DNA from 4 places in the Streptomyces sp. NPDC051684 genome. Region 1 is predicted to be linked to each of the others. Evidence: riboswitches for the same ligand, from Rfam matches in the RefSeq annotation. Region 1 holds a riboswitch; each other region holds the start of a gene.
The links. A riboswitch is a leader RNA that binds a small molecule or an ion and turns the genes downstream of it on or off. The one in region 1 is predicted to bind cobalamin.
Positions count from the first base shown of each region.

Region 1 (7,042 bases):
GTTGAACCCGACCACACGCTGCGCGCGCTCCACCAGTGCCTCGATACTGACCGAGCCGTCGCCGCCCAGCACGGTCACGTTCTGGGCGGTCTTGATCCACGTGGAGCCGCCGACACCGCGCAGGGCGACCCGCAGGTTGTCGTGCAGCCGCTCAGTGAACCGGTGACGATTGCGCCCCTTGAGGAAGATCTCGCCGTGTTTGAGCAGCACGCAGGGCCCGTACGAGGCGGTGGGCCGCTGCGCGGGCACGAAGGGTTGGTCGGGCATGAAAGTCAGAAGTCCCAGTCGTCGTCGTCCGTGTCCTCGGCCTTGCCCATGACGTACGAGGAGCCCGACCCGGAGAAGAAGTCGTGGTTCTCGTCCGCGGCGGGGGACAGGGCAGCGAGGATCTCGGGATTGACCTCGGTCTCGTCCGCGCCGAAGCGGGCCGGGTAGCCGAGGTTCATGAGCGCCTTGTTGGCGTTGTAGCGGACGAAGACCGCGACGTCGTCCATCAGTCCGAGCGGCTCGTACAGCTCACCCGAGTACTCCAGCTCCAACTCGTAGAGATGATCCAGGAGTTCGTGCGTGAAGGCCCGCATCTGCTCCTGCTCTGCCGGGGACCGCTTCTCCAGACCCCGCTGGTACTTGTAGCCCGAGTAGTAGCCGTGCACCGCCTTGTCGCGCAGGATCAGGCGGATCATGTCGGCCGTGTTGGTGAGCAGGGCGTGCGTCGAGAAGTGCAGCGGAAGGTAGAACCCGGCGTACAGCAGGAGCGAGGAGAGCAGTGTCGAGGCGACCTTGCGCTTGAGCGGGTCGTCGCCGTAGTAGTGCTGGAGGACCGCCTTGCAGCGCCGCTGGAGTACGTCGTTGCCGACAGCCCACTCGTAGGCGTCATCGATCTCCGGTGTCGTGGAGAGGGTGGAGAAGACCGACGAGTAGCTGCGGGCGTGCACGGCCTGCATGAAGGCGATGTTCGTGTACACCGCCTCCTCGTGCTCTGTGCGGGCGTCCTGGATCTGCACGATCTCGCCGACGGTCGCTTGCACGGTGTCGAGCATGGTCAGCCCGGTGAACACCCGCATGGTGAGCGTGCGTTCGTCGGCGCTGAGCCGCTGCTGCCAGGCGCCCACGTCGTTGGACAGCGGCACCTTCTCCGGCAGCCAGAAGTTGGAGGTCAGCCGGTTCCAGACCTCCAGGTCCTTCTCGTCGGTGACCCGGTTCCAGTTGACGGGGCGCAGCCGGGCGGCCGGGTTGTGCCGGTAGGACGGAGGCGTGACCGAGAGTTCGGCCAGGGCGGGGATGGTCGTCATCGTTCGTGCTTTCGCGAGGAGTGCGGGCAGGGGAGGGAGATCAGAGAGTGCAGGCCAGGCAGTTCTCGATCTCGGTGCCGGCCAGGGCCTCCTGGCGCAGCCGGATGTAATAGAGGGTCTTGATGCCCTTGCGCCAGGCGTGGATCTGGGCCTTGTTCAGATCACGGGTCGTGGCCGTGTCCCGGAAGAACAGCGTGCAGCTCAGCCCTTGGTCGACATGCTGAGTGGCCGCCGCGTAGGTGTCGATGATCTTCTCGTAGCCGATCTCGTACGCGTCCTGGAAGTACTCCAGATTGTCGTTGTCCATGTGGGGTGCCGGGTAGTAGACACGGCCGAGCTTGCCCTCCTTGCGGATCTCCACCTTGGAGGCGATGGGGTGGATGGAGGCGGTGGCGTCGTTGATGTAGCTGATCGACCCGGTCGGCGGCACGGCCTGGAGGTACTGGTTGTAGATCCCGTGCTCCTGGACCGACGCCTGCAGAGCACGCCAGTCGTCCTGCGTGGGAAGCCGCACACCGGCGTCGGCGAACAGCGTCCGCACTCGCTCGGTCGCGGGCTCCCACGTCTGCCCGGTGTACTTGGCGAAGTACGAGCCGTCGGCATAGGCGGACGTGGCGAAACCGTCGAAGGCGGCGCCACGCTCGATCGCCAGCCGGTTGGAGGCGCGCAGCGCGTGATAGGCCACGGCGTAGAAGTACATGTTCGTGAAGTCGACGCCCTCCTCGCTGCCGTAGTGGATGCGCTGCGAGGCGAGGTAGCCGTGCAGGTTCATCTGGCCGAGGCCGATGGCGTGGGACTGGTCGTTGCCGTGGGCCACGGACGGCACCGCGTCGATGTGCGACTGGTCCGAGACGGACGTCAGGCCCCGCACCGCCGTCTCGACCGTGGAGCCGAAGTCGGGTGAGGCCATGGTGGCCGCGATGTTCAGCGACCCGAGATTGCAGGAGATGTCCTTGCCCACGGTCTCGTAGCCGAGCGAAGTGTCGTACGTGCTGGGCGTGTTGACCTGGAGGATCTCCGAGCAGAGGTTGGACATGTTGATCCAGCCCTCGATCGGGTTGGCCCGGTTCACCGTGTCCTCGAACAGCAGATACGGGTAGCCCGACTCGAACTGCAGCTCCGCGATCGTCTTGAAGAACTCGCGGGCGCTGATCGTGGTCTTGCGCACGCGCGGATTGGCCACCAGGTCGTCGTAGTGCTCGGTCACCGAGAGGTCGGACAGCGGGCGGCCGTACTCGCGTTCCACGTCGTACGGCGAGAACAGGTGCATGTCCTCGTTGCGCTTGGCCAGTTCGAAAGTGATGTCGGGAACGACCACGCCCAGCGACAGCGTCTTGATGCGGATCTTCTCGTCCGCGTTCTCCCGCTTCGTATCGAGGAACCGCATGATGTCCGGATGGTGCGCGTGGAGGTAGACCGCGCCCGCGCCCTGCCGTGCGCCGAGCTGGTTCGCGTAACTGAAGGAGTCCTCAAGGAGCTTCATGACGGGAACGACGCCGGACGACTGGTTCTCGATCTTCTTGATCGGCGCGCCCTGCTCGCGCAGGTTCGTGAGGAGGAGGGCCACGCCGCCACCGCGCTTGGACAGCTGGAGCGCGGAGTTGATGCCGCGTCCGATGGACTCCAGGTTGTCCTCGACGCGCAGGAGGAAGCACGAGACCAGTTCGCCTCGCTGGGCCTTGCCCGCGTTGAGGAAGGTCGGCGTGGCCGGCTGGAAGCGACCGCTGAGCATCTCGTCGACGAGGCGTGAGGCCAGAGTCTCGTCGCCCGCGCCCAGGTACAGCGCCGTGGCGACGACGCGGTCCTCGTACCGCTCCAGGTACTGCGATCCGTCGAAGGTCTTGAGGGTGTACGACGTGTAGTACTTGAAGGCGCCGAGGAAGGTGCGGAAGCGGTGCTCGTGGGCGTAGGCCTGCCGGTACAGGCCCTCGATGAAGGCCCAGTCGTAGCGGCGAATCGGCTCCGCTTCGTAGTAGTCGTGGTCGATGAGGTAGGTGATCTTCTCCTGGAGGGTCGGGAAGGTCACCGTGTTGGGGTTCACGTGCTGCAGGAAGTACTGCCGGACGGCCTCGCGGTCCTGGTCGAACTGGATGCGGCCGTCGCAGTCGTACATGTTCAGCATCGCGTTGAGCGCGTGGTAGTCCTTGCGCGTGCCCACCGACTCGCGCTGGGCCGCGGGAACCGTGACCGCCGGGGTGAGGGTGCTCACGCCGTCCGCCTGACCGTCGCTCGTCCGGTCGTCGGTGAGTGTCGTGTCCAAAACCTCTCCAGCCCTTCTCGTACGGCGCGGACGTCGCGGTCCGTGCCCAGCAGTTCGAATCGGTACAGCTCCGGCACACTGCACTTCGCCGAGATGACCCGGCCGGCCAGGCAGTAGTCGACGCCGAAGTTCGTGTTGCCCGAGGCGATCACGCCGCGCAGCAGTGCGCGGTTGGCCTCGATGTTCAGAAAGCGGATCACCTGTTTGGGGACCGCGCCCGCGCGTTCCCCGCCGCCGTAGGTCGGCACGACCAGCACGTACGGATCGGTGACGACCGGCATGCCCTCGCGGTGGGGGTGCAGGGGGATACGCACGGCCGGCAGGTCCAGGCGCTCCACGAAGCGTTTGGTGTTCTCCGAGACGCTGGAGAAATACACGAGACCGCTCAACGGTTCCGTCGCCTCCTCTCGCTCGTTCCCGTATCGGTCCTTCGAGGGCGGGAAGGGAGGCGGAGGCGTGGATGCCGAACAGGGGGCTGCGAGGTGACGACACACCTCGGCCACGTCCGGGTCACTGCCACGCGGCCCTCCCTCGGGGCCTCGAAGCGCACGCACCGCGGATCGGTGCGCACGCCGGTGGCAGGTCTTCGGACTCGCGGGCCCGCCCTCCGAACCGGAGGACACCTACTGGCCGTCGCTTCCCAGCCCCTGTTCGACAGGGCCCAGTGCGTGTGACGGCGGTCGTTCCCGCTCACCGCTGCGGGGCAGTCCCGGAATCTCACCGGGTTCCCTCTTGCCTCGCCCGGCACGTATGCGCCCGGCGAACCACCAGCACGGAGAACACTACATCTAGGTCCAGGGGAATGCAGGCAAGCCAGATGTTGTGTCGCAGTCGAAAATTAGGTAAACCTAACTCCGTCGCTTCCTTCGCGTCTTCGGGCTCCTTCCGGACCGCTTGGTGCCGCCGAGGGCGCGTGTGTGCCGGGCGTGTCGGCGCAGCTCGGTGACGAGTTCCTCGTCCTCCGCGTTCTGTGTCCAGGCCGCCTCAAGCCGCTCCAGGAACGAGGCCACGTCCGACAGGGCTCCGCGCATCGACTGCATGCGAGAGCTCTGTGCGCCGAGCTGTCTGCGCTGCGCCAACAGCGATTCGAACTGGGGAAGTGGCAGGGCGACCATGCGCCGACCGTCGATGGTGATGTGCTGCGGCTCGCGTTGCATGACTGTGTCCCCCCAGGGTGGAGCCGTGGTGCTACGACGTGCCGGGCCGGGGCGCTCGTTGCCCCGGCCCGGTGGCCATTGCCCGGTCGGGGTCAGGCCGTGGAGCCGTCCAGTTCGCCGCGGACGGTGCGTGCGGCCGCGACGAGGTTCTCCAGCGACGCTCGCGTCTCGGGCCAGCCGCGGGTCTTCAGGCCGCAGTCCGGGTTCACCCACAGCCGTTCGGCAGGGATCGCCTCCAGCCCCTTGCGGAGCAAGGATGCCGCCTCGTCGTTGCTGGGGATGCGAGGGGAGTGGATGTCGTAGACCCCGGGGCCCGCTTCGCGCGGGTAGCCGTGTTCGGCCAGTTCGTGCGCGACCTGCATGTGGGAGCGGGCCGCTTCGAGGCTGATGACGTCGGCGTCGAGGTCGTCGATCGCCTGGACGATGTCGCCGAACTCGGCGTAGCACATGTGCGTGTGGATCTGGGTCTCCGGCCGCACGCCGGCGGTCGTCAGCCGGAACGCCTCGGTGGCCCAGGCCAGGTACGAGGCGTGGTCCGCCGCGCGCAGCGGAAGGGTCTCGCGCAGGGCGGGCTCGTCGACCTGGATGACGGAAGTCCCATTCGTCTCAAGGTCGTTGACCTCGTCACGCAGGGCGAGTGCGACCTGGCGTGCGGTGTCGCCGAGCGGCTGGTCGTCGCGGACAAAGGACCAGGCGAGCATGGTCACGGGCCCGGTCAGCATGCCCTTGACGGGGCGGTCGGACAGCGACTGGGCGTACGTGGTCCAGCGCACCGTCATGGGGTCGGGGCGGGAGATGTCGCCTGCCAGGACCGGCGGCCGGACATAGCGCGTGCCGTACGACTGCACCCAGCCGTGCTGCGTCGCCAGGTAGCCGGTGAGCTGCTCGGCGAAGTACTGGACCATGTCGTTGCGTTCGGGCTCACCGTGCACCAGGACATCGATCCCGGTCTTCTCCTGGAAGGAGATGACGTCCCGGATCTCGTTCCTGATGCGCTCCTCGTAACCCGCGGTGTCGATCCGCCCGGTCCGCAAGTCGGCTCGTGCGGTGCGCAGTTCGGTCGTCTGCGGGAACGAGCCGATGGTGGTGGTCGGCAGCAGCGGCAGCCCGAGGTGGGCACGCTGGGCGACAGCCCTTTCCGGATACGCCTGGGCGCGACGCGTGTCGGACCCGGTGACGGCGGCGGCGCGGTCCCGCACCGCGGGGTCGCGGGTGATCGGCGAGGTGGCGCGGGAGGACAGGGCGGCGCGGTTGACGGCGAGTTCGGCGGTGATCGCGTCCGTGCCCTGGGCGAGGCCCCTGGCGAGCGTGGCGATCTCGGCCGTCTTCTGGCGGGCGAAAGCGAGCCAGCGCAGGATCTGCGGGTCGATGTCGCGCTCCAGGGACGCGTCGAGCGGGACGTGCAGCAGCGAGCAGGAGGCGGCGACGTCGACCCGGTCGGCGAGGCCGAGCAGGGTGCCGAGCGTGGCGAGGGACTTCTCCAGGTCGTTGACCCAGATGTTGCGGCCGTTGACGACGCCGGCGACGAGGCGCTTGCCGGGCAGTCCGCCCACGGCGGCGAGCGCGTCGAGGTTGGCGGCGGCTGCGTCGGTGAAGTCGAGGGCGAGGCCTTCGACGGGCGCCTTGGCGAGCACGGGCAGGGCGTCGCCGAGCCGGTCGAAGTAGGAGGCGACGAGGAGCTTGGGGCGGTCCGTGAGGGCGCCGAGGTCGCGGTAGGCGCGGGCGGCGGCGTTCAGCTCGGCCGGGGTGCGGTCCTGGACCAGGGCGGGCTCGTCGAGCTGCACCCACTCGGCTCCGGCCGCACGCAGATCGCCGAGGACCTCTGCGTACACGGGCAGCAGCCGGTCGAGCAGCGTCAGCGGATCGAAGTCGGCCGCGACGCCGGGCGCGGGCTTGGAGAGCAGGAGATACGTGACCGGGCCGACCAGGACCGGCCGGGCGGTCAGCCCCAGAGCGAGGGCTTCCTTGAGTTCCGTGACCTGCTTGGTGGAGTCGGCGGTGAAGACCGTGTCCGGGCCCAGTTCAGGGACCAGGTAGTGGTAGTTCGTGTCGAACCACTTGGTCATCTCCAGCGGCGCGACGTCCTGGGTGCCGCGGGCCATGGCGAAATAGCCGTCCAGGGCGTCGGCGTCCACCGCGGCGCGGTGGCGCTCGGGGATGGCGCCCACCATCACGGTGGTGTCGAGGACGTGGTCGTAGTACGAGAAGTCGCCGGCCGGGACTTCGGCGATGCCCGCGTCAGCGAGTTCCTGCCAGTTGGCGCGGCGCAGATCGGCGGCGGTGGTCCGGAGGGCGTCGGCGGTGACGCGGCCCTTCCAGTACCCCTCGATGGC
Region 1 covers NZ_JBITCS010000038.1:26,705-33,746, forward strand. The annotation lists gene thiI (tRNA uracil 4-sulfurtransferase ThiI) at 1-267, opposite strand, end outside; gene nrdF (class 1b ribonucleoside-diphosphate reductase subunit beta) at 273-1,292, opposite strand; gene nrdE (class 1b ribonucleoside-diphosphate reductase subunit alpha) at 1,333-3,450, opposite strand; gene nrdI (class Ib ribonucleoside-diphosphate reductase assembly flavoprotein NrdI) at 3,498-3,941, opposite strand; cobalamin riboswitch at 4,112-4,336, opposite strand; gene ACIA8D_RS33995 (hypothetical protein) at 4,401-4,709, opposite strand; gene metE (5-methyltetrahydropteroyltriglutamate--homocysteine S-methyltransferase) at 4,802-7,042, opposite strand, start outside.

Region 2 (7,042 bases), on a different contig from region 1:
CGTTGGCGTTCGCCGCCGGAGAGCTGGGCGAAGGGGCGGTCGGCGAGATCGGCTGCGTCCACGGAGGCGAGTGATGACTCGATCAGGGCGGCGTCCTGCGCCGTGTCGCCCGCCAGTAGACGCTTGTGCGGGGCGCGCCCCATCGCGACGACCTCGGCCACCGTCAGCTCCACGTCGGCCCCCGCGTCCTGCACGACGGCGGCCACCGTGCGGGCCAGGCGGCGCACCGGCAGCGACCACGCGTCGGCGCCGTCCACACGCACCGTTCCCGCGTCCGGGCGCAGCACCCGGTAGACGGCCCGCAGGAGCGTGGACTTGCCGCTGCCGTTGGGGCCGACGAGGCCGACGGTCTCGCCCTGGCGGGCGGTCAGCGAGACGTCGTCGACCAGCCGTCGGGCACCCGCTGTCAGCGTGAGGTTCTCGACCGCGAGATCGGCGGGCGTCATCCGACACCTCCCGCGTTCGTGCGCCGCGCGTCCCGTCGCATCAGCCACAGGAAGAACGGGCCGCCGCACAGCGCCGTGAGCACACCGACCGGGATCTCCATCGGCGCGGCGACCGTCCGAGCCGCGATGTCCGCCCAGACGAGGAACACGGCGCCGCCCAGGGCGGCCGTCGGCAGCACGCGCCGGTGGTCGCCGCCGACGAGGAGCCGCACGATGTGCGGCAGCATCAGGCCGACGAAGCCGATCGGCCCGGCCGCCGCGACCAGCACACCGGTCACGAGCGACACCAGCACGAACATCCGCGCGCGGAAACGGGCCACGTCCAGGCCCATCGTCGTGGCGGCCTCCTCGCCCGCGAGCAGCAGGTTCAGGTTCGGCGCCTGCACCATGAGGACGCCGATCCCGATGAGCAGGCCGAGTCCCGGCAACCACAGCGAGTTCCAGGACACCCCGCCCAGACCGCCCAGCGTCCAGGCGAGGACCGTACGTGCCTCGTTGCCGCGGTCCGTGGTGAGCAGCAGGTTGAGCAGCGCGCTGAGAATGGACGCGACCGCGACACCCGACAGGATCAGGCGGCCGGACGTGATGCGTCCACCCGTGCGCGCGGTGGCGTAGACGAGGACGAGCGCGCCGAGCGCACCCGCGAACGCCGCCGCCGACAGTGACATCGCCCCGAACACGCCGACCCCGAACACGAGGACCGCGACCGCCCCGAGCGAGGCACCGGACGAGACACCGAGCAAGTACGGCTCGGCGAGCGGGTTGCGCACCAGGGCCTGCAGGGCGGTGCCGACGACCGCGAGACCGGCGCCGGTCTCGCGCCGAGCAGGACACGCGGCGCCCGCACGTCGAGCACGATCGTCTCGCGCGCTCGGGACCAGTCCGCGCCGCCCCACCAGTCGGCGCCCAGCGCGTGCGTCACGATGCCCCACACCTGACCGGGCGGCACCCGCACCGAGCCGATGGCGAGTCCGGCCGTCAGCGAGACGAGAAGCAGCGCGGCGAGCACGACCAGGGTGGCGGTGAGCCGCACCCCCTGGCCGATGTGTCGGTCCCGCACGCCGGCCGGCTGCTTGTCGGTGACCGCGGGCGCCGTCACGTGAAGCTCTCCGGGTGCAGCCCGCGCGCGAGCCCCTCCACCGCGTACGCCGACCGGACCCCGACCAGCGTCGCGGTCAACGGCAGCACGACGAACCGCTTGTGCTTGATGGCGGGTACGTCGGCGAGCGCGGGCTGCGCGAGCAGGTAGCGCTTCTTCTGCTCGACGCTCTTGTCGCCCGCGTAGTCGTAGATCGCGATGACCTCGGGCCTGCGGTCGACGACCTGCTCCCAGGAGACATCGCCGAACACGTCGTCCAGATCGGCGAACACATTGCGGCCGCCCGCCTGGTGGATCAGCTGTGTGCCCAGGCCCTTGCCGCCCGCGGTGAAGGCGGACTTGTCCCCGCTGTCGTACACGAACACGGGGACCCGCGGCCGGTCGCGGACGGCGGTGCTCGCCTTCGCGACCCGTCGGCGGAGGTCGGACACCAGGGCGTCGGCGCGGTCGGGGACTCCGAAGATCTTGCCGATGGTGCGTATCTCGGCGTAGGTGTCGCGCATCGTCACGTTCTTCCCGCCGCAGTACTCGCGGTTGAGGTACGTGTCGATGCCCGCGTCGGCGAACGCCTTGCGCGAGCGGCCCTCCTTCTCGTCGAACGCGCTGGAGTAGCCGCCGTAGACGAAGTCGGGTTCGGCTTCGAGGACGTTCTCGAACGACGGTGCCCGCGTGGCCAGTTCCGGCACCGACGCGTAGTCCTCGCGCAGGCTCGGCAGGACGACTGAGTCGGGGAACGCCGTGCCGACCATCCGGTCCTTCAGACCGAGGGAGAGCAGGAGTTCGGCGGGGTGCTGATGGATGGTGACCGCGCGCGACGGCGGCCTGTCGTACGTCGTCTTGACGCCGCAGTTGTCGATGGTGACGGGGAATCCCTCGGCAGTCGACGACTTCGGGCGGTCGTCGGCGCGCTCGGACGCCGAGGACGCCGTGCCGGACGGGCCGCAACCGGCGGTGAGTACCGCTGCCGACAGCGCGGCGAGGGCGGCCGAGGCCCGCACGGCGAAGCGCCGCGGCCGCGCACGGGAGAGCCGTCGCACAGGGGAAGGGGGAAGGGCATGGGGACGGTACGGACCGTCGTACACGTGAAGCCTCCTACGGAGTCCGCGCTCCTCGGAACAAGCCCGCGACGGGCCAGTGACCTGACTCCCGGGCAGCGTTGACGCGCTCTGCCCGGTCACAGTGGCGGGACCGTGCCGGATTCGCACCGGCTTCCTGTCACCCGTCGCGGTGATGACCTGGCGATCCTACGTGGCTTCCGCGGTGCGCATGCCGGGTTGCGAACCTGCCGGTGATCACCGGGGCGCGGATGCCAAGATGGGTCGGCCATGACCACACGCCGGGACGCTCGCGCTGGACGGGCCGCGATGCTCGCGGCCGTCTGCGTGCTGCTCACGGCGCTGGCGCACACGCTCATGTCCGGTGACACCGTGCCCTGGTGGGCTCTGGCCGCCGGATGCGCGGCCACCGGTGCGGCGGCGTGGGTGCCCACCGGCCGTGAGCGCGGAATCCTGCCGGTCGTGGGTCTGACGGTGGCCGCGCAGGCGGCGCTGCACGTCTTCTTCTCGTGGGCGCAGGTGGTCACGCACCCGGCGGCGTCCGGCGGTTCCGTCGCCGGGCGGTGGCTGGACCACGTGTTGTGCCGCGCGCCCATGGAGCCCACGGGAATGGGCGACATGCCCATGCAGTCCATGCCGGCCGGCTCGACGGGTGCCATGGCCCCGATGAGTGGCATGAGTGGTACGGGCGGCATACATGACATGGCACACGGCGGTCATGACATGGGTGGCATGTCATCTTCCGGCATGCTCACGGCCCACCTGCTGGCCGCCGTGCTGAGCGGGCTGTGGCTCGCGTACGGTGAGCAGGCCGCGTTCCGCCTCGCGAGGTGCGTCGTCGGCCGGATCGTCGCACCGCTCAGGCTCCCGTTCCGCCTTCCGACTCCGCCGCACCGGCCGCGCGTCCGGGTCCGCCGCGCCCGGCGCGACCGTACGCCGCGCGAGCTCCTCCTCGCGGACCCCATCACCTCCAGAGGTCCACCCGCAGGGAACGCTGTCGCCTGACGACAGCCGGTTCACCCGAGGCTGCGCCGCACCCTCGGGCGTCGGCCGTGCGCACGCCCTGAGCGGGCCCGCGCGGCCGAGTCCCCATGCACCGCACCGGATCCGGATGCGCCCAGGGCCGAGCGGCCCGCGCCCGGACTCCGTGCTGCCCAGAACTGGAGGACCACGTTGTCCATCACCTCCGAAACCTCGGACACCCCGGATTCCCGGCCGGTGGAAGAGGGCCGGGACGCACCGCCGTCACCGCCCGCCACCCGGTCGGCCTGGGCGTCACTTCGCCCGCTGGTGCTTCGACTGCACTTCTACGCCGGGGTGTTCGTCGCCCCGTTCCTGTTCGTCGCCGCGGTCACGGGCCTGCTCTACGCGGGCTCCTTCCAGGCCGAGAAGATCGTCTACGCCCATGAGCTGAACGTTCCCGTGGGCAGGTCCGAGCTGCCCGTCGCCGATCAGGTCGCCGCCGCCCGCAAGGCTCATCCGGAAGGAGACGTCAGCGCCGTGCGGCCCTCGCCCGAGGCCGGGGCGACGACCCGGGTCATGCTCTCCGGCGTCGCGGGAGTCGACGCCGACCACACGCTCGCGGTGTTCGTGAACCCGTACGACGGCGAGATCCGCGGCGCCCTCGAACAGTACGGATCCACCGGCGCGCTGCCGCTGCGCACCTGGATCGACGAGCTCCACCGCGACCTCCACCTCGGCCAAGTGGGCCGTCTCTACAGCGAGTTCGCGGCGAGCTGGACGTGGGTGATCGCGGGCGGCGGCCTCGTCCTCTGGTTCGGCCGCCGCCGCTCCCGCCGCGCAATCCGCGGCACGAGCGGCCGCAGGCGGACCCTTTCGCTGCACGGGTCGGTGGGCGTCTGGGCGGCGCTCGGACTCTTCTTCCTGTCCGCGACGGGCCTGACCTGGTCGACGTACGCGGGTGCGAGCATCACCGACCTGCGTGCCGCGCTCGGCCAGACGACACCGGCCGTCACCGCGACCGCGGCCCCGGATTCCGGCGGCGAACACGCGGGGCACGACATGGGCGGGTCGAGTGCGCCTGGAAGCGACGGCGGCGTCGGCCTGAACGCGGTGCTGAAGGCGGCCCGCGCCGAAGGCCTCTCGAACCCGGTGGAGATCGTCCCGCCCGCCGACGCCTCCTCGGCGTACGTCGTCCAGCAGATCCAACGGAGTTGGCCGGAGAAGCAGGATGCCGTCGCCGTCGACCCGGCGAGCGGCCGGGTCACGGACGTGGTGCGGTTCGCCGACTACCCGGTGCTCGCCAAGCTGTCCCGCTGGGGCATCGACCTGCACACCGGCAACCTGTTCGGCCTCGTCAACCAGATCGCCCTCGGCGCGCTCGCCCTGGCCGTGGTGCTCCTGATCGTGTGGGGGTATCGGATGTGGTGGCAGCGCGGACGCGGCTCCGCCTTCGGGCGGCCGGTCCCGCGCGGCGCCTGGCAGCAGGTGCCGCCGTACGTCGTGGTGCCGTCGTTGGTGGTGATCGCCCTGCTCGGCTACTTCGTGCCGCTGCTCGGCCTGCCGCTCGCGGCGTTCGTGCTCTGCGACATCGCGCTCGGCGAGATCGCGTACCGGCGAGGAAAGCGCACGTACGCGCCGACTGCCTGACGCAGGCCCGGTGAGCGTCCCTCGCCCCTGGTGCCGGAATGTCGGCACCAGGGGCGAGCGCTTCACAGCAGTGCGTCAGTGCGCGGTGCCGTTCGTCCCGAGCTCCGCACGGACGGCGCGTGCGGCGGTGACGAGGTGTTCCAGGGAGGCCCGGGTCTCGGCCCAGCCGCGGGTCTTCAGGCCGCAGTCCGGATTGACCCACAGCCGCTCGGCGGGGATGGCCTCAAGACCCGTACGAAGCAGGACCGTTGCCTCGTCGACGCTGGGAACGCGCGGCGAGTGGATGTCGTACACGCCCGGACCGGCCTCGCGCGGGTAGCCGTGAGCGGCCAGCTCGTGCGCGATCCGCATGTGGGGCGGGCCGCCTCCAGGCTGATGACGTCGGCGTCGAGGGCGTCGATGGCCCGCACGATGTCACCGAACTCGGCGTAGCACATGTGGGTGTGGATCTGCGTGTCCGGACGGACGCCGCTGGTGGTGAGGCGGAACGCCTCGGTGGCCCAGGCGAGATGGTCGGCGCGGTCGGCAGCGCGCAGTGGAAGCGTCTCGCGGAGCGCGGGCTCGTCGACCTGGACGACCGAAGTGCCATTTGACTCAAGGTCGTTGACCTCGTCGCGCAGGGCGAGGGCGACCTGCCGGGCGGTGTCGCCCAGTGGCTGGTCGTCGCGGACGAAGGACCAGGCGAGCATGGTGACCGGGCCGGTGAGCATGCCCTTGACCGGACGCCCGGTGAGCGACTGCGCGTACGTCGTCCAGCGCACGGTCATCGGTTCGGGGCGGGTGATGTCGCCCGCGAGGACCGGAGGGCGGACATAGCGGGTGCCGTAGGACTGCACCCAGCCGTGCTGGGTGGCCAGGTATCCGCCGAGCCGTTCGGCGAAGTAGTGGACCATGTCGTTGCGCGCGGGCTCGCCGTGCACGAGCACGTCGAGGCCGGTCTTCTCCTGGAAGGAGACGACCTCGCGGATCTCGCCGCGCATCCGGTCCTCGTACTCCGCGGTGTCGATGCGTCCGGTCCTCAAGTCGGCTCGCGCGGTGCGGAGTTCACCGGTCTGCGGGGAACGAGCCGATGGTCGTGGTCGGCAGCAGTGGCAGGTTCAGGAGGGCCCGCTGGGCGGCGGTCCGCTCGGAGCAGGGCTGCGAGCGGCGCGCGTCGCTGTCGGTGACGGCGGCGGTCCGGGCCCGTACCGCCGGATCGTGGGTGATGGGGGAGGTGGCGCGGGAGTTCAACGCGGCACGGTTGGCGGTGAGTTCGGCCGCGACCACGCCTGTGCCTCGCGTCAGTCCCTTGGCGAGGGTGGAGACCTCGGTGGTCTTCTGGCGGGCGAAGGCGAGCCGGCGCCGGATCTGCGGCTCGATGTCCCGCTCCACGGACGCGTCCAGGGGAACGTGCAGCAGCGAGCAGGAAGGGGCGACGTCGACGCGGTCGGCGAGCCCGAACAGGGTGCCGAGCGTGGCGAGGGACCGCTCCAGGTCATTGACCCAGATGTTGCGGCCGTTCACCACGCCGGCGACGAGCCGCTTGCCGGGCAGGCCGCCGACGGCGGCGAGTTCCTCCAGGTTGGCGGCGGCGGATCCGGTGAGGTCGAGCGCGAGGCCCCTCGACGGGCGCCTTGGCGAGCACCGGCAGCGCCTCGCCGAGTCGGTCGAAGTACGAGGCGACCAGGAGCTTCGGCCGGTCGGCGAGGGAACCGAGGTCACGGTAGGCGCGAGCGGCGGCGTTCAGCTCCGCCGGGGTGCGGTCCTGGACCAGGGCGGGCTCGTCGAGCTGTACCCAGGCGGCCCCCGAGGCGCGCAGGTCGGAGAGCACCTCGGCGTAGACGGGCGGCAGC
Region 2 covers NZ_JBITCS010000026.1:621-7,662, reverse strand. The annotation lists gene ACIA8D_RS28130 (ABC transporter ATP-binding protein) at 1-446, opposite strand, end outside; partial or broken gene ACIA8D_RS28125 (FecCD family ABC transporter permease) at 443-1,506, opposite strand; gene ACIA8D_RS28120 (ABC transporter substrate-binding protein) at 1,542-2,627, opposite strand; cobalamin riboswitch at 2,657-2,799, opposite strand; gene ACIA8D_RS28115 (hypothetical protein) at 2,871-3,605, shown strand; gene ACIA8D_RS28110 (PepSY-associated TM helix domain-containing protein) at 3,819-5,210, shown strand; partial or broken gene metE (5-methyltetrahydropteroyltriglutamate--homocysteine S-methyltransferase) at 5,286-7,042, opposite strand, start outside.
Region 2: linked by a shared signal. The riboswitch ahead of ACIA8D_RS28120 (ABC transporter substrate-binding protein) and the one ahead of nrdI (class Ib ribonucleoside-diphosphate reductase assembly flavoprotein NrdI) in region 1 are both predicted to bind cobalamin.

Region 3 (7,042 bases), on a different contig from region 1:
GGATCGAGGCAGAAATGAGGGCCCACGGAACCATCCGGGGGCCCTCACTCGTTTACCCCGGCACCACTGGTCCGGCGACGAAGCGAGGAGCCGAGTGGGCAGACAGATGCAGCCCCGACACATCGTCCTCGGCGGCCGGGAGGCCGTCGCACTCACCGTGGAGGAGTACGAGCAACTCGTCGCGAGCCGAAGGCAGATTCGGCGGCCAGAGCGCCAAGGTGCGCGTCCTTGCCCAGCAGGCGAAACGGACGCAGCGCCTCCTTGAGGAGCTTGAGGAACTGGCGGGGGACTGCGCCGAGGGCTCCTGTGCCGTGTCACCATCAGGAGCGCGGAGCGGCATCGCGGCCGACTGCCCGCGTTGCGCCCTCGCGGCGCTGCTGAGCCGCTTCCGCGACGGCACCTACTGAGGAAGCGGGCCGACGGAAGCTCGGGGCTGGGCGAGGGGTCGGCCGCAGCGCACGTTCCAGCGCCCGTCGCGCCCGCTCAGTTCGGTGACTGTCAGCGGTGTCACGTCGCAGCGCCAGAACGCCGACAGCGGTGCGCCCAGGGCGTGTACGACGGCGGCGCGCGTCAACTCCGGCTCCACGACGGCGATCACGAGACCGCCGTCAGTGGCCATCGCGTCGAGCCAGCGCGACACCCGCGCGCACACGGCGGCCACCGATTCCCCGCCTCCGGCGGGGAAAGCGGGGTCCCCGAGCCACTGGGCGACATCCTGCGGTGCTGTCTCGCTCACCTCGGCCAAGGTCCGGCCGCGCCAGTTGCCCGTGTCCGGTGCGGCCAACTCGTCCGGCGCGACGGGCGAACCGAGGCCCAGCAGCTCGGCGGTCTCACGGCAGCGTCGGCTCCCGGACACAACGGCCAGGGCAGGCTTCGGCAGCGCACAGGCCGCGGCACCGGCGGCCTCGCGGCCCGCGGCGTCCAGCGGGGCCCCGTCGTCGAACCGGGCCTGCCGCAGCGAGGCGTTCATGGCGGGCGAGACGAACCAGACGCGTTGGGTCATGGTGGGGTCCTTCCGGCATACGGGAGGTGCGATGGGGCGGGCCTCCGGACAGGAGACCGGACTGGAAATCAGAATCCCTGCCCCTCGACCGGATACGGCACGTGCGTGCGCCGGTCCGCGTCGATCGACAGGCGTCCGCCGGCCGGCGGACGCGCCCGCTGGGCTCGAAGAGGCTCGCGCCCGCGAAGAATCCGTCCTCGTGTCCGTCGAGGCCTCAAGGACCGGATCGGTGCGCTCACGATCGGCCGCAGCGAGCCGTTCCAGGAAGTCGGCCACATCGCTGAGTGCTCTCCGCAGTGACTGCATACGCGCTCCCTGGGCCCCCAGCTGCCTGCGCAGGGCGAGGAGGGACTCGTACTGCTTGACCGGTACGGCGATCATGGGTTTTCCGTTGACGACTACGGTCGTCGGCTCTTGCTTCACGACTGTCCCCCTGCTTCGTGAAAGGCGCTCGGGTGCGGCGGTGGGGGCGCCGGCGCCCTGTGCGACCGGCGCCCCCACCGCAATGCGTCAGGCCGGGTCGAGGTCCGCTCGCACGGTTCGTGCGGCGGACACCAGGTTCTCCAGGGAGGCCCGGGTCTCGGTCCAGCCGCGGGTCTTCAGGCCGCAGTCCGGGTTGACCCACAGGCGCTCGGCGGGAATGGCCTCAAGTCCCTTGCGCAGCAGGGTGGATACCTCCTCGGCGTTCGGGATGCGGGGGGAGTGGATGTCGTAGACACCCGGCCCGGCCTCGCGCGGGTAGCCGTGCTCGGCCAGCTCGCGGGCGACCTGCATGTGTGAGCGGGCGGCCTCCAGGCTGATGACATCGGCGTCGAGGTCGTCGATGGCCTGGACGATGTCGCCGAACTCGGCATAGCACATGTGCGTGTGGATCTGGGTCTCCGGCCGCACCCCCGTCGTCGACAGCCGGAACGCCTCGGTCGCCCACTCCAGGTACGCGGCGTGGTCCGCGGCGCGCAGCGGCAGGGTCTCGCGCAGTGCCGGCTCGTCGACCTGGATGATCGAAGTGCCGTTCGCCTCAAGGTCGTTGACCTCGTCGCGCAGGGCCAGGGCGACCTGGCGTGCGGTGTCGCCGAGCGGCTGGTCGTCGCGGACGAAGGACCAGGCGAGCATGGTGACCGGGCCGGTGAGCATGCCCTTGACCGGGCGGTCCGACAGCGACTGGGCGTACGAGGTCCAGCGCACCGTCATCGGTTCGGGGCGGGAGATGTCCCCGGCCAGGACCGGCGGGCGGACGTAGCGGGTGCCGTAGGACTGCACCCATCCGTGCTGCGTGGCCAGGTAGCCGGTGAGCTGTTCGGCGAAGTACTGCACCATGTCGTTGCGCTCGGCCTCGCCGTGCACGAGGACGTCGATGCCGGTCTTCTCCTGGAAGGAGACGACGTCGCGGATCTCGTTCCTGATGCGCCCCTCGTAGCCGGCCGTGTCGATGCGGCCGGTGCGCAGGTCGGCCCGGGCGGTGCGCAACTCGGTGGTCTGCGGGAACGAGCCGATGGTCGTGGTCGGCAGCAGCGGCAGTCCCAGGTGGACGCGCTGGGCCGTCGCCCGCTCCGGGTACGCCTGGGCGCGACGGGTGTCGGACTCCGTGACGGCGGCGGCACGGGCGCGCACCGCCGGGTCGCGGGTGATCGGCGACGTGGCGCGGGAGGACAGCGCGGCCCGGTTGACCGCCAGGTCGGCGGTGATCGAGTCCGTGCCCTGGGCGAGGCCCTTGGCGAGGGCGACGATCTCGGCGGTCTTCTGGCGGGCGAAGGCCAGCCAGCGCAGGATCTGCGGGTCGACGTCCTTCTCCAGGGCGGCGTCCAGCGGCACGTGCAGCAGGGAGCAGGAGGCTGCGACGTCGACGCGGTCGGCGAGGCCGAGGAGGGTGCCGAGCGTGGCGAGGGACTTCTCCAGGTCGTTGACCCAGATGTTGCGCCCGTTGACGACACCGGCGACCAGCCGCTTGCCGGACAGACCGCCGACGGCGGCGAGCGCGCCGAGGTTGGCGGCCGCGGCGTCGGTGAAGTCGAGGGCGAGGCCGTCGACGGGCGCCTTGGCGAGCACCGGAAGGGCATCGCCGAGCCGGTCGAAGTAGGAGGCCACAAGGAGCTTCGGCCGGTCGGTCGCGGTACCGAGGTCGCGGTAGGCGCGCTCGGCGGCGTTGAGCTCGGCCGCGGTACGGTCCTGGACCAGGGCGGGCTCGTCGAGCTGCACCCACTCGGCACCGGCGGCACGCAGGTCCGCGAGGACCTCGGCGTACACGGGCAGCAGCCGGTCCAGCAGCGTCAGCGGGTCGAAGTCCGTGGCGACGCCCGGCGCCGGCTTCGACAGCAGGAGGTACGTGACCGGGCCCACCAGAACCGGTCGGGCGGTGAGGCCCTCGGCGAGGGCCTCCTTCAGCTCGGCGACCTGCTTGGTGGAGTCGGCGGTGAACACCGTGTCCGGACCCAACTCGGGCACCAGGTAGTGGTAGTTGGTGTCGAACCACTTGGTCATCTCCAGCGGCGCCACGTCCTGGGTGCCGCGGGCCATCGCGAAGTACCCGTCGAGGGCGTCGGCAGCGACGGCGGCCTGGTGGCGTTCCGGGATCGCACCGACCATGACGGTGGTGTCGAGGACGTGGTCGTAGTAGGAGAAGTCACCGGTGGGGACCTCGTCGATGCCGGCCGCCGCCATTTCCTGACGGTTGGTGCGGCGCAGTTCGGCGGCGGTGGTACGCAGGGCGTCGGCGGTGATGCGGCCCTTCCAGTACCCCTCGATCGCCTTCTTCAGCTCTCGGTTCTGGCCCTGGCGCGGGTAGCCGTACACGGTGGCCCGTGCTGCCGCGGCTGCGGTCTTGGTGGTCACGGAGTTCTCCTTCGAGAGACGTATCCCTGGGATCCCGAAGACCCGAGCGCGCGAAGGAGCGACAGAAACGGCGGTACGACCTCGCGCGGCAAAGGCGCGATCGTTCGCCGGATATGTACGCCGACCCGCCCTCGAGGTCACCGGAATGTCCGTGCGCGCGTCGTACGCGCACGGGCAGATGGCAGGTCTTCGGACTCGCGGGCGCGTCCTCCTGTCATGGAGGACATCTACTGGCCGTCGCTTCCCAGGCCCTGTCTGTCGGACCCAGTGCGTATGACGGCGGTCGTTCCCACTCACCGCTGCGGGGCAGTCCCGGATTCCCACCGGGTTCCCTCTTGCGACGCATCCCGCCTGGCGGACGGGGCGAACCAGCTGCAGCGCTCACCCTACGGGCCGGTGGCGGAGAGTGGCCAGATGGTCCGGATTCCGGACGGTGAGATGGGCCACCTGAGAGCTGGACGGCCGAAAGCCCGTGGGGCGTGGACCGGCGTCGTGCGCCGACCCACGCCCCACGGGCTCAACCGTCGCCGTCCCTCATTCCGGCGGCGGTACCCGGGCCCCTCAGCCCCGGTGGTTCTCGGTGGCCACCTGCTCGTAGACATGGAAGCCCCGCCCGGTCTTCCGCCCCAACAGGCCTGCCTCCACCATGCGTTGGAGCAGTGGCGGCGGTGCGTACAGCGGCTCCTTGAACTCCTCGTAGAGCGATTCGGCGATCGCGGCGACGGTGTCGAGCCCGATCAGGTCGGCGAGCCGCAGCGGTCCCATGGGATGTGCGCAGCCGAGCTCCATGCCGTGGTCGACGTCGGCCGGTGTCGCGAAGCCGGACTCCGTCATACGGATCGCCGACAGGAGGTACGGGACGAGCAGCGCGTTGACGACGAACCCGGCGCGGTCACGGGAGCGCACCACGGTCTTGCCGAGTGTCCCCGTGGCGAAGTGCTCCACCAGCGCGGCGGTCCCGGCCGAGGTGTGCAGCGATGTGACGACCTCGACCAGGGGCAGGGCCGGCACCGGATTGAAGAAGTGCAGTCCGACGACGCGGTCGGCGCGCCCGGTCGCCATGCCGAGGCGCATGACGGGGATCGAGGAGGTGTTGGTGGCGAGCACGGCGGCCGGATCCTCGACGATCTTGTCGAGAGCGGCGAACAGTTCCGTCTTGTCGTCGGTGTTCTCGACGATCGCCTCGATGACGAGTTGCCGGTCGGCAAGATCGTCCAGTTCCCCGGTGAACGTCGTCCGGCCGAGTGCGCCCTGCGCCTGCGCGGCTGTGCACTTGCCCCGGTCGACCGCCTTGCCGAGCGAGGCCGTGATGCGGTCGCGGGTGCGCTGTACGGCTGTGGCGTCGGCCTCGCACACGATCGTGTCGATGCCGGCCCGGGCGCAGACCTCGGCGATGCCCGCGCCCATCTGGCCGCCTCCGACGACTCCCATACGGTTCACGTCGATGGTCATGACTGCCGCTCCGTGGTCCGCACGAGGTGGCGCGTGTAGGCGTCGGGCGTGAAGAAGAGGGGGAGTTCGGTGGCGAGCGCGGTGCGCTCGAAGAGCGCACGGATCTCGTCGAGGGGAGCGAAGGGGAACTCGGCCACGAGAGCGGAGAGTTCCTCTTCGAGGAGAGCGAGGACCGTCTCCCGGTCGACCTGCCGGTGGCGCAGCCACTGCCAGACCTGGACGCGGGCGATCTCGGCGGTGGCGGCGTCCTCCATGAGACCGTCCAGTGCGACCGCGCCCTGTCCGCGCAGCCAGGCGGCGAAGTAGCGGACCGCGACCGAGACGTTGGTGCGCACACCCTGGGGTGTCGGTGGACCGCTCACCTTGCGGACCGCGAGCAGCTGCGAGGGTGTCACCTCCACGTCCTCGCGGGTCCGGCTCAGCTGGTGCGGCTCGTCACCGAGCACGCCGTCGAAGACCTCCCGGCACAGCGGGACCAGCGCCGGGTGCGCGACCCAGGATCCGTCGAAGCCGTCCTCGGCCTCGCGCTCCTTGTCCAGGCGGACCTTCGCCCACGCGGCCTCGTTGGCCTCGGGGTCCTTGCTCGGCACCTGTGCCGCCATCCCGCCGATGGCGTGGGCGCCGCGCTTGTGGCAGGTGCGGACGAGGAGTTCGGTGTACGCCCGCATGAAAGGCGCGGTCATGGTGACCCGGGCGCGGTCCGGCAGCAAGAAGTCGCTCCGGTGGCCGAAGGTCTTGATGACGCTGAAGAGGTAGTCCCAGCGTCCCGCGTTCAGCCCGGCGCTGTGCTCGCGCAGTTCGTACAGCATCTCCTCCATCTCGAACGCCGCTGTGATCGTCTCGATGAGGACCGTGGCCCGGACCGTGCCGTGCGGGATGCCGAGGAGGTCCTGGGCGAGGACGAAAATGTCGTTCCACAGCCGCGCCTCCTCGCGGTTCTCCAGCTTGGGCAGGTAGAAGTACGGGCCGTGTCCCGCGTCGATCTGCCGCTGCGCGCAGTGGAAGAAGTACAGGCCGAAGTCGACGAGCGCGGCCGGCACCGGGCGGCCGTCGACCTCCAGGTGCTCCTCGTCGAGGTGCCAGCCGCGGGGGCGGACCACGATCGTCGCCAGGGGCCGATCGGTGGCAAGCCGGTACACCTTGCCCGCCTCGGTGGTGAAGTCGATGCGCCGCTCGATCGCGTCCAGCAGGTTGAGCTGCCCGCCTATCACGTTGTCCCAGGTCGGTGCCGTGGCGTCCGCGAAGTCGGCGAGCCAGACCCTCGCTCCGGAGTTGAGCGCGTTGACGGTCATCCGGCGCTCGGGCGGTCCCGTGATCTCCACGCGCCGGTCGGCGAGACCGGGAGCCGGAGGCGCGACCCGCCAGTGCGCGTCCTCACGGATCCGCCGCGTCACCATCGAGAAGTCGAGCGGGTATCCCTCGGCGAGCCGCAGCGCCCGGCGCCGACGCTCCTTGAGCAGGCGTTCGCGGTCCGAGGCGAAGGTTCGGGCGAGCGTACCGATGAAGTCGAGCGCGGCGGGAGTGAGGATCTCGTCGTGGCGGTCGCCCGGAGCGGCGAGCACCTGAACGGGCCTGGCGATGAGCTGCGGGGACATCGGATCTCCTGAGGGAGGGAGGAGGCGAAGGTACGAGGACTGGGAGGAGCGGGTTGCACAATGCGGGGATGGATCACACAGTCATGAAGGTCGTCGCGGCGGCCGTCGTCGAGAACGGAAAACTGCTCGTCGTGAGCAAACGGGCGGCGCCGGACGTCTACTT
Region 3 covers NZ_JBITCS010000025.1:12,542-19,583, forward strand. The annotation lists gene ACIA8D_RS27540 (hypothetical protein) at 219-407, shown strand; gene ACIA8D_RS27545 (histidine phosphatase family protein) at 401-1,003, opposite strand; gene metE (5-methyltetrahydropteroyltriglutamate--homocysteine S-methyltransferase) at 1,514-3,832, opposite strand; cobalamin riboswitch at 3,995-4,220, opposite strand; gene ACIA8D_RS27555 (3-hydroxybutyryl-CoA dehydrogenase) at 4,394-5,284, opposite strand; gene aceB (malate synthase A) at 5,281-6,879, opposite strand; gene ACIA8D_RS27565 (NUDIX domain-containing protein) at 6,948-7,042, shown strand, end outside.
Region 3: linked by a shared signal. The riboswitch ahead of metE (5-methyltetrahydropteroyltriglutamate--homocysteine S-methyltransferase) and the one ahead of nrdI (class Ib ribonucleoside-diphosphate reductase assembly flavoprotein NrdI) in region 1 are both predicted to bind cobalamin.

Region 4 (7,042 bases), on a different contig from region 1:
GCCGGACGGGATGGCGGCGTCGGACGAGTCGATGGCTACGGACACGTAGGCACTCCTGAGTGATCGGGCACGTGCGGGTTGACGAGCCACTTTATCGCTCCGATTGGGGCGTTTTGCGCGCGAGTTGCCACGGCAGCGCGCCGGACACGTGTGCGAAGCGGCTGTGGCCCGTCCGGGGCGGGGCATGGACGGGCCCGCCATTCGCAACTCCCCCTTCTGCGAACAGCGGGCCCGTGCCCTCGGCCTCGACCGTGCGCCGCGGCGGGAGGGCGAGGGCACAGGAGGCTCGATACCGCAGCATCTCAGTGCGGGGCCTCGCGGGGGACGGGGCCAACGGGCCCTCCCGGTGGGCCGAACGGCCCGGGTTCGCGGCCCCCACCCGTCGGTGCCGCGCCCCCTACCCGTGCCGCACCCCCGCCCCGCGCACCACCCGCAGCAGGTACTCCTTGCGGTGCAGCGGGTCGTCGTCCGTGCGGGAGCGGCGCGGCGCGTCCGCGTGGACCGGGGCGTAGTGGTCGAAGGAGGCCTCCAGGACGCCCTCGCCCCGGGTGAGGGAAGGCAGTTGCTGCTCCAGGGCGCGCACCCGGGCCGCGGGGATCAGCCCGTCGACCGTGGTCCACGGCCCGCCGCCCGTGCGCTGTCCCGTCGGCACGGCCCGCAGCCGGGTGAGCACCGGCAGTACCGCCCCGTACAACTCGGCCGGGATGTCCAGGCGGAAGCGGTGCATCGGCTCGCACACCGCCGTGCCCGCGCGCGCGAGCGCGCTCATCAGGACCAGCGGGGTCAGCCCGCGGAAGTCGGCCCCCGTGCTCGACATCGACTTGTCGAAGATCGCGTGCGCATGGCTCTGCCGCGGGGCGTACCCGGAGCGCGTCAGCGTCACCGTGCAGTCGGTGACCTGCCAGCCGAGCAGCCCCTGGCGCAGCGTCCTGTGCACGCTGTCCTCGACGGCCTTGATGAAGGCCAGCGGGAGGGAGCCGAGCTCGATGCCGAGCCGGAACGCGATGCCCGAGCCGACCGGCGCCGGGTCGACCCGCAGGCCGATGGTCGCCAGGAACGGGTTCGCTTCGTCCTTCATGGCCTCGGCCGCCGCTCCGGAGCCCGTCGGCCGCTCCACGCACAGCGGCGTCGACTCCCGAAACGTCACGTCGAGCCCGAACTCCTCGGCGAGCGTGACCTGTACGACCTCCTTCTGCACCTCGCCGTAGAGCGACAGGAAGATCTCCTGCCGGATGTCGTCCTGTCGCAGCCCGATCAACGGGTCCTGCTCGGCGAGCTGGGTGAGCGCGGCGAGCAGGGCGCCGCGCCGCCCCGGCCGGTCGGGGTCGACGACCGTCTCCAGGGTCGGCGGCGCGAAGTGGTGCTCCCCGACCGGGACGTGGCGCTCGCCGAGGTCGTCCCCGACGCGTACGCCGCCGAGCCCCCACAGGCGCGCCACCTGCCCGGGGCCCGCCTCCGTACGCGGTGCGTCCGCCCCGTCCGCGAAGACGCGCACCGACGTCACCCGCTCCTCCCCGCCGCCGGGCAGTGCGAGCCGCTCGCGGACGCGCAGCGCCCCCGTGAACACGCGGGCGTACGCGATCTTCTCGCCGGCCGGACCGCGCTCCACCTTGAACACGCGGGCCGACAGCGGCAGTTGAGGCGCCTCGTCGGCGGGTGGGAGCAACCGCGTGATGCCGTCCATGAGGGCGTCGACCCCCGCGCCCGTCATCGCCGAGCCGAAGTACACCGGATGCGCCTCGGTGCACGCCGTCTGGTCGGCGAGCGCATCGAACAGTCGGCCGTACGTGACCGACTCCTCGTCCTTGACGTACGCCTCCAGGAGCGCGTCGTCCCGGGCCGAGAGCACGTCGACGAGGCGGGCGCGATGGGCCGTGTCCTCGGCGGCGTAGGGAACGCAGTGGGCGTCCCGGCCGCCGAGGCCGTGCGGCACCGTGTTCATCGGGATCACGGCGGGCGTGAGTTTGCGGCGCAGGTCGTCCAGGAGCGCGGACTCGCGGGCGCCCGCACGGTCGACCTTGTTCACGAACACCACGGTGGGGATGCGCAGCCGGCGCAGGGTGCGCATCAGGACGCGGGTCTGCGCCTGTACGCCCTCCACGGCGGAGACGACGAGCACCGCCCCGTCGAGCACCCCGAGGACGCGCTCGACCTCGGCGATGAAGTCGGGGTGGCCGGGCGTGTCCACGAGGTTGACGTTCGTGCCGTCGACCGGGAACGACACCACGGCCGACTTGATGGTGATGCCGCGCCGGCGCTCCAGGTCGAGGGAGTCGGTGCGGGTGCTTCCGTCGTCGACCCGGCCGAGTTCGTCGATCACACCGGCCGTGTGCAGGAGCCGCTCGGTCAGGCTGGTCTTACCGGCGTCGACGTGCGCGAGAATTCCAAGATTCAGCAATGCCACTGGCAGTCGAGTCCTTGAAGGAAGGGAGTGCCACGGCGGGATTCGCGGTGGCCTTCGAAAGGATCAGGACTGCAGTGCGCATGGATCGGTCCTCACGCTCGGGGACGCGCGGCCGGCTGCCGCGTCGAGATCAGTGCAGCAGCGGGCCGGGCGCCCCGGCAACCGATTTATCCGGCGTCGGCCATCCGCGCCGACCACCGCTGCTCGACCTTGGCGAGCCGCCAGTAGGCGAGGGCGGCCACCCACACCGCGACGAACAGACCGACGATGACGTACCCGACGTTGTCGAGGTCGAGCCCGGCGATCCACCCGGTCACCGCGTCGCTCAGGTCGAGCTTGTCGTGCAGGACGCCGACGAGTTCGATGGTGCCGATGAAGAACGCGACCGCGATGGACAGGCCGGTGATGGTGAGGTTGTAGAACACCTTGCGCACCGGGTTGGAGAACGCCCACTGGTAGGCGAAGTTCATGAACGTGCCGTCGAGCGTGTCGAACAGGCTCATGCCCGCGGCGAACAGCAGCGGCAGGCACAGGATCGCGTACCACGGCAGGCCCGCCGCGGCGCCGCTGCCCGCCATCACCATCAGCGTCACCTCGGTCGCGGTGTCGAAGCCGAGCCCGAAGAGGAAGCCCAGCGGGAACATCTGGCCGGGCCGGGTGATCGACTTGGTGAAGCGGCCGAGGATCCGGTTCATGAACCCGCGCGAGTCCAGGTGCTCCTCGAGCCGCCGCTCGTCGTACGAGCCCGCGCGCATCGCCCGGAAGACCTTCAGGATCCCCATCAGGGCAACGAGGTTGAGCGCCGCGATGAGGTACAGGAACGTACCGGAGACGGTCGTGCCGACGACGCCGAGCACCTGGTGGGTGGTCGAGCCGTCGTTCAACAGCGTGCCGGCGAGCGCCGCGCCGCCCGCGACGAGCGCCGCCATCGCGACGACCACGCTGGAGTGGCCGAGCGCGAACCAGAAGCCGACCGAGACGGGCCGCTTGCCGTCGGCCATCAGCTTGCGGGTGGTGTTGTCGATGGCGGCGATGTGGTCGGCGTCGAAGGCGTGCCGCATCCCGAGTGTGTACGCCGTGATGCCGAGGCCGATGCCGAAGGCCTTGTTGCCGACTTCGTAGTGCTCGGGGACGACGAGCAGGAAGAGCACGCCGAACGCGACGACGTGCAGCGCGGCGATCACCGCGATCAGGCCGGCCGTGCGCAGCGTGTCCTCGCGGCGCCAGCGGAAGGCAGGGGGAGGGGTGTTCAGGGCAGGGGTCGGGGAGTTCCCGGGCAGGGTCATGCGTCGATCACGCTCCAGCACCTCGTGGATCACTTCGTGAGATGCCGCGGCCGGTCTCCTGGCTTACGGGCGTGCCCGCCGTTCCGGCCTTCCCAGCGGCTGGTGGCCGCCAGTGGCGTACAGGATGGAACGGCGCGCTCCGGACGTCGCTGTCCGAAACCCGATCACAGTGGCGAGGGCCGCTCCGGAATGGGCCCCTGAGGGGCCGTCACCGGTCTTCCCGAGCACCACGGCCCGACCACCCTACTACCTAGTCGGAAGCGCGCTCACGGGCCCGGCGGATCTCCTCGTATGCCTTCTCCCGGCCCTCCCAGTTGGAGCCGTCGACCGACTTGCCGGGTTCGAGATCCTTGTAGACCTCGAAGAAGTGGGTGATCTCCAGGCGGTCGAACTCGGGGATGTCCTCGATGTCCCGGGTCGCGTCGTGCCGCGGATCGTGCGCGGGTACGCACAGGACCTTCTCGTCCGGGCCCTTCTCGTCGCTCATCACGAACATGCCGATCGCCCGGCACTCGATGGCGCAGCCGGGGAACGTCGCGTCGCCGGTCAGGACGAGCGCGTCCAGCGGGTCGCCGTCACCGCCGAGCGTGCCCTCGATGTAGCCGTAGTCCGCGGGGTACTGCGTCGACGTGAACAGCATCCGGTCGAGCCGGATCCGGCCGAGATCGTGGTCCATCTCGTATTTGTTCCGGGACCCCTGCGGGATCTCCACGATCACGTCGAACGCCTCGGCGCGTGCCTGACTGCTGCCCAATGTGGCCTCCTTGCCGCATTCCGACGCCCCCGAGTGTGCGCCGTGGCGGGCGAGGGCGGAACCCCTCAGGCGGCCGGGGGAATGGGGAATTCGAGTTCGGGCCGGTCCCAGGCGACGGCCGGCGGGCGCGCGGGCACCGTGCCGGTGCGGTGCGCGCCCATGCCGCGGTAGAAGCCCTCGGCGGGCGGGTGCGCGACGACCCGGACGTGGTCCAGGCCCGCCGCCAGGGCCTGCGCCCGCATGTGGTCGACGAGCAGCCGCCCGATGCCCCGGCCCTGCGCCTCGTCCGCGACGAACATCAGGTCCAGCTCCGGCGGCTCGGTGAGCAGCGCGTAGAAGCCGAGCACCCGCTCGTCGGCCACGTCCACGGCTACGTGGACGTGGTGCGCCTCGATGTAGTCGGGGCCCACCCGGTAGCCCGCGACCATGGAGGCGTAGGGGTCCCGGTAGGCGGTGGAGCCGCGCACGAGGCGGGTGAGGCGCCGGGCGTCCCGGGCGGTGGCCCGCCGGACGCTGACGGCCGGGGGCCCGCCACGGCGCGTAATGCTCGCGTTCATGTGTCGAGTATTACGTACTCGGGGGCGGGGTCAGGCGGTGGGCACCGTGGAGTGCGCCTGGCGCAGGAACGCGGCGTTGTCCGGGCTCTGGCGCAGCTTGTCGAGCAGGGCCTCGTAGGAGGCGGCGGGGTCGCGGCTCTGCAGGGCGCGCCGCAGTCCGCGGGTGACGGTCAACTCGGCGGCGGGGAGCAGGAGTTCATCGCGGCGGGTGCCGGAGGGGGTGAGCTCGACGGCGGGGTGGACGCGGCGCTGCGCGAGGACGCGGTCGAGGCGCAGCTCCATGTTGCCGGTGCTCTTGAGCTCCTCGAAGTAGTAGTCGTCGGCGCGGGAGCCGGTGTCGACGAGGGCGGTGGCGAGGATGGTCAGGGAGCCGGCCTCCTCGGCGTCGCGGGCCGCGCCGAAGAAGCGCTTCGGGCCGTGCAGGGCGGCGGCGTCGACACCGCCCGACAGGGTGCGGCCGCTGGCGGAGGCCGCGTTGTTGTGCGCCCGGCACAGCCGGGTGAGGGAGTCGAGAAGGATCACCACGTCGCGGCCCTGCTCGGTGAGGCGCTTGGCGCGCTCCACGGCGAGTTCGGCGAGCGCGATGTGCGCCTTCGCCGGGCGGTCGAACGTCGAGGCGTACACCTCGCCGCGCACGGAGCGGCGCATGTCGGTGACCTCCTCGGGGCGCTCGTCGACGAGCACCACCATGAGGTGGACGTCGGGGTGGTTCGCGGCGAACGCGGCGGCGAGCTGCTGCAGCAGCACCGTCTTGCCGGTCTTCGGCGGCGCGACGATCAGGCCGCGCTGTCCCTTGCCGATGGGTGTGAACAGGTCGACGACGCGTCCGGCAAGCCCGGCGGCCGGGTGCTCCAGGCGGAAGCGCTCGCTGGGGTGCAGCGGGGTGAGATCGGCGAAGCGCGGGCGGCGGCGGGCCGTCTCCGCGGGGGCCCCGCCGACGGTCTCGACGTGTGCGAGGCCGCGCGGCCTGCCGCGCGCGCCCTCGACGAAGTCGCCCTTGCGCAGGCCGAGTTGGCGGATGAGGTGGGCGGGGACCTGGACGTCGTGCGACGTGGGTTCCAGGTCGGCGGCCCGCAGGAAACCGTGCCCGTTCCCGCCGATGTCGAGGACGCCGGCGGCGCGGACGGGTTCTTGTTCCTGGGAATCGGTGGTGGTGCTCGTGGCTGGTGTGGTGGTGGTCGTGGTCATGGCGATCACAGGTCCTTTCGCGGCCTGGGCCGCGGACGCGAGGGGCGTGAGGGGGCAGGGAAGGGGAGGGATCCGGCGAGTGGCAGGGGCGGCAGAGCGCGCCCCGCGGCCGGGGAGAACCCGGTGTCGCGGCAACGGGTGAAGAGCCCGCCAGAAGCCGCTGACCAGGAATGACGTGCGCCGTGCGGTGACAAAGAGATGTCGAACCGCGTGCGCTGAAAAGAGAGATTCGGTACCGGCGCCTCGAAACGGGCGAGCACATGTACCGCCTTGACCGTACCACCCGACCCCTGCCGCGCGGCAAGCCCCGATGCCGGCGTCCGCGCGCCCTATGCTGATCGGCCATGTTCACCGATCAGGGCCCCACCCTCCGCGAGCTGGCCGTTCAGGCGCTGTCCTCGGTCGAGCGCGGCTACGACCTGCTGGCGCCGAAGTTCGACCATACGCCGTTCCGCACCCCGGACGTCGTGCTCGACGCCGTGGGCCGCGCGCTCGCCGGTCTCGGCCCGTACGACACCGGGCTCGACCTGTGCTGCGGCACCGGGGCGGGCCTGCGCGTGCTGCGTGAGGCGGGGGTCGGGCGGGCCGTGGGCGTGGACTTCAGCGGCGGCATGCTGGACGTCGCGCGGCGCGGCGAGCCGACGGCCGACTGCGTGCGCGCGGACGCGCTCGCGCTGCCTTTCGGCGAGGTCTTCGACCTGGTGGTGAGCTTCGGGGCGTTCGGACACTTCCTGCCGCGCGAGTGGCCGCGGCTGTTCTCCGAGGTGTGCCAAGTGCTGCGCCCCGGCGGGCAGTTCGCGTTCCCGCTGCCCGCGCCGGCGCGCCCCGCCTCGCCGGCCTACTGGGCGATGCT
Region 4 covers NZ_JBITCS010000024.1:60,862-67,903, reverse strand. The annotation lists gene ACIA8D_RS27150 (hypothetical protein) at 1-45, opposite strand, end outside; gene ACIA8D_RS27145 (GTP-binding protein) at 398-2,404, opposite strand; gene ACIA8D_RS27140 (HoxN/HupN/NixA family nickel/cobalt transporter) at 2,572-3,690, opposite strand; cobalamin riboswitch at 3,721-3,937, opposite strand; gene ACIA8D_RS27135 (inorganic diphosphatase) at 3,941-4,444, opposite strand; gene ACIA8D_RS27130 (GNAT family N-acetyltransferase) at 4,510-5,001, opposite strand; gene rho (transcription termination factor Rho) at 5,032-6,189, opposite strand; gene ACIA8D_RS27120 (class I SAM-dependent methyltransferase) at 6,534-7,042, shown strand, end outside.
Region 4: linked by a shared signal. The riboswitch ahead of ACIA8D_RS27140 (HoxN/HupN/NixA family nickel/cobalt transporter) and the one ahead of nrdI (class Ib ribonucleoside-diphosphate reductase assembly flavoprotein NrdI) in region 1 are both predicted to bind cobalamin.